3 regions of the Streptomyces sp. NPDC005266 genome follow, and region 2 is predicted to be linked to each of the others. Evidence: riboswitches for the same ligand, from Rfam matches in the RefSeq annotation. Region 2 holds a riboswitch; each other region holds the start of a gene.

The links. Region 2 has a riboswitch for cyclic di-AMP ahead of ABZU99_RS16330 (NlpC/P60 family protein). Riboswitches for the same ligand answer to the same signal wherever they lie in the genome.
Positions count from the first base shown of each region.
Region 1: it holds a riboswitch for cyclic di-AMP, as region 2 does, so the genes downstream of both, ABZU99_RS25640 (M23 family metallopeptidase) here and ABZU99_RS16330 (NlpC/P60 family protein) in region 2, are expected to answer to the same signal.
Region 3: it holds a riboswitch for cyclic di-AMP, as region 2 does, so the genes downstream of both, ABZU99_RS33105 (M23 family metallopeptidase) here and ABZU99_RS16330 (NlpC/P60 family protein) in region 2, are expected to answer to the same signal.

Region 1 covers NZ_JBEXHC010000017.1:55,143-57,398, forward strand. Annotated here, with positions in the region: gene ABZU99_RS25640 (M23 family metallopeptidase) at 156-950, opposite strand; cyclic di-AMP (ydaO/yuaA leader) riboswitch at 965-1,160, opposite strand; gene ABZU99_RS25645 (pitrilysin family protein) at 1,380-2,256, opposite strand, start outside.
Region 2 covers NZ_JBEXHC010000007.1:157,227-159,482, forward strand. Annotated here, with positions in the region: gene pcrA (DNA helicase PcrA) at 1-4, opposite strand, end outside; cyclic di-AMP (ydaO/yuaA leader) riboswitch at 590-750, shown strand; gene ABZU99_RS16330 (NlpC/P60 family protein) at 758-1,927, shown strand; gene ABZU99_RS16335 (L,D-transpeptidase) at 2,082-2,256, opposite strand, start outside.
Region 3 covers NZ_JBEXHC010000030.1:69,836-72,091, forward strand. Annotated here, with positions in the region: gene ABZU99_RS33095 (PP2C family protein-serine/threonine phosphatase) at 1-732, shown strand, start outside; gene ABZU99_RS33100 (hypothetical protein) at 886-1,008, opposite strand; cyclic di-AMP (ydaO/yuaA leader) riboswitch at 1,001-1,136, shown strand; gene ABZU99_RS33105 (M23 family metallopeptidase) at 1,148-2,256, shown strand, end outside.

The sequences.
Region 1 (2,256 bases), on a different contig from region 2:
AACGCACCTGATTGACGCTCGTTCGACGACTCTATTCCAAGCTGCCAGAATTGCCGATGGCAGAAGGCATTTCATGGATATTTTTTGGTCAGCGCGCGGCAGGCATGCCGAAGGCCCCGTCCGGGCCGGACGGGGCCTTCACGCGATGTCGACGGTCAGACGCTGACGCCGTGCGAGCGCAGATACGCCACGGGGTCCATGTCCGAGCCGTAGTCCGGGCTGGTGCGGGCCTCGAAGTGCAGATGCGGGCCGGTGACGTTGCCGGTGGCGCCCGACAGGCCGATCTGCTGCCCGGGGGTGACCTTCTGGCCGACCGAGACGCCGATCGACGAGAGGTGGCCGTACTGGGTGTACGTGCCGTCGTTCATCTTGATGACGATGTTGTTGCCGTAGCTGCCGCCCCAGCCCGCCTCGACGACCTCGCCGGAGCCGACGGCGTGCACCGAGGTGCCGGAAGCGGCGTGGAAGTCGATGCCGGTGTGGCTGCCGGAGGACCACAGCCCGCTGGACGCCTGGTAGGCGGTGGAGACGTAGGAGCCCGAGATCGGCGCCATGAAGGTGTTGAGGCGCTTGCGCTCGGCCTCGCGGGCCGCGCGCACCTTGGCCTCGCGCTCCACCTTGGCCTTCTTCGCCGCCGCCTCCGCCTTCCTGGTGGCCTCCTGGCGCGCGATGGCCTCGGCCCGCGCCTTGGCCGCGGCCTGCTGGGCCGCGGTCTCCTGGGCCTGCGCCTGGTCCTCGATGTCGTCGGCGAGCCCGTCGCCGATCACGATCGCCTGGCGCAGACCGGTGTCCTGGGGAGCGGGGCCCTCGTCGGACGCGGCGAAGGCCGGTCCGGCTATCCCGGCGACGACGCCCGAGGCGACCGTCGTGATACCCAGGAAGTTCGCTCCGGTGCGGACGGTGGCCCTGTGGGAGCGGCGGTGCCTCCCGGTGGCACTGGTGGACGCCATGGTCAGGCGTACTCCTTTCCTTCCTTCTCGCCTACCGGGTTAGCTGACGGGTTCGGAGCAGGAAGGTCTCCTACGGGCCCCTCCCCCGGCCGGGGAAGGCGTCCGATTCACCCCTGGGGATCGGGCCCCTCCTGCGACGAAGTCGGCGCAGGAAGACGGGTCCCCGGCTCCCCTGGCTCGCGCCGTACGGGGACTCGGCGATGACTGTCCGTGCCGCGGGTGCGGCGTGCAACTGGCGAACAGCCGCACTGACGCTAGACGGGCCGTGATTCGATCACCAAACAGATCCGGGTTTTTGTTGCTCTCACCACAAACCAAACACATAACCTCGCCATGAAACGGGCATGCGAAAGGGCCCTGGCGCCGCACACGACGCCAGGGCCCTTCCCCCTGGTGGCTCGTCGGACCTGTCGGCCAACTCCGCGCGGCTCAGCCGGAGATGACGCGCACCTCGCCGATGCCCAGCGCCTTGACCGGCTCCGCGATCACCGAGGCGTCCCCGACCAGCACCGTGACCAACCGGTCCGCGGGGAAGGCGCTCACCACCGCCGCGGTCGCCTCCACCGTCCCGGCCTCCGCCAGGCGGGCGTACAACTGCGCCTGGAAGTCGTCCGGAAGGTGCTGCTCGACCTGATCGGCGAGGGTGCCCGCGACGGCCGCGGCCGTCTCGTACTTCAGCGGGGCGACACCGACGAGGTTCTGCACGGCGACATCGCGCTCGGCGTCGGTCAGACCCTCCTCCTTCAGCGTGCGCAGCACCTTCCAGAGGTCGTCCAGCGCGGGTCCGGTGACCTCGGTGGCCACCGAGCCGCTGATCGCCAGCATCGCGGCGCCCGTGGACCCGCCGGTGGGCGACGGGGGCGAGGAGCGCAGCACCTGGCCGAAGGCGCGCACCCCGTAGGTGTAGCCCTTCTCCTCGCGCAGCACCCGGTCGAGCCGGGAGGTGAGGGTGCCGCCCAGGCAGTACGTGCCCAGCACCTGCGCCGGCCAGATCCGGTCGTGGCGGTCGGCGCCGATACGGCCGATGAGCAGTTGGGTCTGCACCGCGCCCGGCCGGTCGACGATCACCACACGGCCGGTGTCGTCGGCGATGATCGGGGGCATGGGGCGTGGCGCGGCCGTGCCGCCCTTCCAGGCGCCGAGGGTGTCGGCGAGCGCCTTGTCGAGGTCCACGCCGCTGAGGTCGCCGACCACGACGGCGGTCGCCGTCGAGGGCCGGAAATGCGCGTCGTAGAAGGCCCGTACGGCCGCGGCGTCGATGCGCTCGATGGTCTCCTGGGTGCCCTGGCGCGGCCGGGACATCCGG
Region 2 (2,256 bases):
TCATCGCTCACCGAGTCTAAGCGGCGCCACCGACACGTAGGCGCGGATAGGGCGACCCGGGGGTGCGTTGTCGGGTGCCACGGTGCGTCGTCGGGTGCCGGGGTGCGGTGTCGGGTGCCAGGGTGCGTCGTCGGGCGCCGGGGGTGCGGTGCCGGGTGCCAGGGTGCGTCGTCGGGCGCCGGGGGGGCGGTGTCGGGTGCCAGGGTGCGTCGTCGGGCGCCGGGGGCGGGGCCTCCGGGGCGGGGGGCCTGGACCGATATATTTAGGCGCCGGAAGCCGGAAGCGTGGGGTGGGCCGGAGATCGGCGCCACAAATACACGTAGGCGTCCAGGCCCCCCGCCCCTGCACCCCCGCCCCCTCCCGAGCGCTGGCGGCTGCCGCTTTGGTGGTCCGGTCGGGCGCCGGGGAGGGGGCGCACCCTCAGCGGCCTCTGGCCGGTGGGCGGTCCAGACGGCGGGGACGGGACCCGCACAGGGCCGTCTCGAGGGGTGTTTCGGGTAAAACGACCATCAGCCTTCACAGAAGCACCACTAGTTCGTTACCGTCCTGCGTCAGGCAGCCCGACACCCGTCGGCGACCGCGTCGGCACGGGCGGCCTCCGCCGAGTCCGGAACGTCGCGACACCGTGGCAGCCGGAGCCGGGGACCCACAACGCAAGACCGGGGTGAATCGGCCGCGTGGGCCGTAGGGCAGCCTTCCGAACCGCCCGAACCCGACAGCTAACCCGGTAGGCGGTCCACGGAAGGAGTCGCCACCCTTGGCGTCGCACCGCAAGCCGCGGACCCGAATACCGGCCTCGCTCTCCGGTCCTGGCCGCCGTACCGCTGTCGGGGTCACCACCGCCGCCCTGGCTTCCGTCACGCTCCTGTCCCAGACGGCGAACGCCGCGCCCGGCGATCACAAACCGGCCGCCACCCAGTCGATCGAGAAGGTCAAAGAGAGGGTCGACACCCTCTACCACCAGGCGGAAACCGCCACCCAGCGCTACAACGCCGCCAAGGAGCGCACCGACCAGCAGCGCGTCAAGGTGGACCGGCTGCTGGACAAGGTCGCGCAGCGGACCGAGAAGCTGAACGAGGCGCGGCGCACGCTCGGCAATTACGCCGCCGCCCAGTACCGCGACGGTGGCATGGCCACCAGCGCCGCGGCCCTGCTGTTCTCCAACGATCCGCAGGACATGTTCGACCAGTCCCACCTCATGGACCGGATGAGCGGCAAGCAGAAGCAGGCCGTCGACGACTTCGAGACGCAGCGGACGAAGGCCGCCGAGGAGCGCGGTAAGGCCACCGAGAGCCTGGCCTCGCTGACCGCGTCGCAGAAGGAGCTGAAGACCCAGAAGAAGTCCGTCCAGGACAAGCTGGCCGAGGCCCGCCGACTGCTGGCGAATCTGACGGCCAAGGAGAAGGCCCGGCTGGCGGAGATCGAGAGGAAGAAGGAGGCGGAGGACCGGCGCAAGGCGGCGGAGCTGGCCCAGAAGCAGCGCCAGGCGGCGGCCGAGCGCAAGCAGCAGCAGGAGCGCAACGACAGCTCCGGCTCCGGTTCGACGGCCCCCTCCGCACCGTCCGTCCCCTCCAACAGCTCGAAGGCGGCCCAGGCGGTCGCCTTCGCGAAGGCGCAGGTCGGCAAGCCGTACGTCTGGGGCGCGACCGGCCCCAACTCCTTCGACTGCTCAGGGCTGACCCAGGCCGCCTGGAAGACCGCCGGGGTGTCGCTGCCGCGCACGACCTGGGACCAGGTGAAGGCCGGCACGCGCGTCTCCACGTCCGACCTCCAGCCGGGCGATCTCGTCTTCTTCTATGACGACATCAGCCATGTCGGGCTCTATATAGGCAACGGGATGATGATCCACGCGCCGAAGCCCGGGGACGTGGTGAAGAAGGCCCCGATCACCGAGATGCCGATCTATGGGAGCGTACGGCCCGCCTGAGCGGATGCGGTGAAGTTCGCCGCTGGTCCCTCGCCGTTCGGCCTGGCCGAGGGCTTGGACGCCGAGAAGGATCAGCACTTGACTTCGCCGTAACGCTTAGTGCGGACCGTAGTGCGGTGCGGCTGCCCGGCGCCGGGCAGCCGCACCATCAGGCTCACGTGCCCGGCTTGCGCCCGTACACGTACACATCGTCGCCGTTCTTCAGCAGGCTCCAGTACTTCTTCGCGTCGGCCGAGCGCAAGTTGACGCAGCCATGGGAGCCGGGCGGCGACCACACGCTCCCCGCGATGGAGTGGAACGCCTGCCCGCCGTCGAAGAACTGGCTGTAC
Region 3 (2,256 bases), on a different contig from region 2:
AGGTTCGCCGCGATCGGCGGTGACCTGTACGCGGTCCAGGACACCCCGCACGGCGTCCGGCTGGTCGTCGGGGACGTACGCGGCAAGGGACTGCAGGCCGTGGAGATCGTCGCGATCCTCATCGGCGCCTTCCGGGAGGCGGCGGAGCAGGAGTCGACGCTGGAGGGGCTGGCGGGCCGGCTGGAGCGGGCGTTGCAGCGCGAGGGCGCCCGGCGGGCCGATATGGAGGTCTCGGAGGGGTTCACGACGGCCGTTCTCGCCGAGCTCCCGCGCGCCGACACGACCCTGCGCGTGATCACCCGAGGCCATCCGGCGCCCCTGCTGCTGCGGGGGGACGGCGAGGTGCGCGCGCTGGAGCCGGAGGCCTTCGCGCTGCCGCTGGGGATGGGGGAACTGAGCGGCTTGCCCGACCGGGTGACGGAGCTGCCGTTCGCCGAGGGCGAGACGCTGCTGCTGTTCACGGACGGGGTGTCGGAGGCCCGCGACTCGCACGGCGAGTTCTACGACCCCGTGGAGCGGCTGCGCGGCCATGCCTTCGCGGGGCCGGGGGAGCTGCTGGACGTGCTGGTGGCCGATGTCGAACGGCATACGGGTGGCGGCACTTCGGACGACATGGCGTTGCTGGCGGTCCGCCGCGTACCGGCCCGGACGAACGGGGGCGCGGGCAGCGGGAACGGGAGCGGGCTGGTGAGCGGCAGTGGGCCGGCGAACGTGAGCGACCACCGTCCGTAGTCGGAGGAGATCCCTCCGCGTAACGATTGACACACGATCAGCCGAACAAGGTTTTGCCAGCCCTTTTCGGGGGTGCTGACTCGCCCCGATATGTCCATCTTTGGTTCCTAAGTTCACGCCAAAGCTGCGCAGATTCTTCAGAAGAGCTTGGAATCACATGGCGCCAACCATTAACGTTCGATAACGCAGCGCGGTCGTCACAACCGTCGTCAGGGCGGTACCGTGCGCCGTCGCCGAATCCCGTACGCACTGCGGCAGCACCACCAGCAGCAGCACAGCACCACACTGCACCAAGGGAACCGGGGAACCACCACCTTGGGGTGAATCGGGTCGAACCTGACCCGTAGGAGACCTTCCTGCTCCGAACCCGTCAGCTAACCCGGTAGGCGAGAGGGAAGGAAAGGAGTGCGCCCCCGTGGCGTCCAACAGATCTGCTCTGGACGAGGCTCCGTACCGCTCATTCGGAGGCGGCCTCGGGACCGCCACCGCCTACGGCCCCGGCTTTGACGCCGGCGCCGGGACGGGCGCTGGGGACGGCCGCTTCGCCGCCGAGGGGATCGCCGACCGGAACGCCGATGGGGGCGCGTCCGAGGGCTCGGATCCCGGCCTCGACCCCGAGCCCTGGGAAGAGTGGAACCCCACCGAGGACTCCATCGCTCCCCTCCGCGGCCGGCACCGCGTCGTCAAGCAGCGGGGCGGTTCCATGGCGCGCAGCAGCGCCGTCCTCGGGGTCGGCGTCATCGCGGCGGTCGGCGCCGGCGGCATGGCGAGCGCCAAGGACCGTCCGGCGGCACCCATCGCCATGCCCGATCTCTCGCACGTCGCCGACCAGGTCGAGGCCCGGCTCCCCGCCGCCAAGGACCTGCCCGGCATCGGCTCGTTCCTCTCCGGCGACGAGGGCTCCTCCTCCGAGCCCGCGGCCCCCCTCTCCCAGGCCGGACTGACCGCCCAGGACGAGAAGAGCGGCACCACCGACGCCGGCGAGGCCCTGCGCGCCCGCATCCTGCAGCAGGCCGAGAGCCAGCAGAACGCCGCCGACGAGGACCAGCGCATCGCCGCGGCCAAGGCCGCCGCCGACAAGGCCGCCGACGCCGCGGCACAGCGCAAGGCCGACGCCGCCGCGGCGAAGAAGGCCGCCGAGCAGAAGGCCAAGGAGGCCGCCGCCAAGAAGGCCGAGGCCGAGCGCCGCGCCAAGCTCGCCGCCGCCTACACCCTCCCCGTCACCTCGTACACCCTGACCGCCGGCTTCGGCCAGGCCGGCGACCTGTGGTCCGCCGACCACACCGGCCTGGACTTCGCCGCCCCGACCGGCACCCCGGCCAAGGCGGTCCACCGCGGCACCATCACCCAGGCGGGCTGGGCCGGTTCGTACGGCTACCGCATCGTTCTCACCCTCGACGACGGCACCGAGGTCTGGTACTGCCACCTGTCCTCGATGGTCGTCACCTCGGGCAAGGTCTCGACGGGCGACGTGATCGGCCGCGTCGGCGCCACCGGCAATGTGACCGGCCCGCACCTCCACCT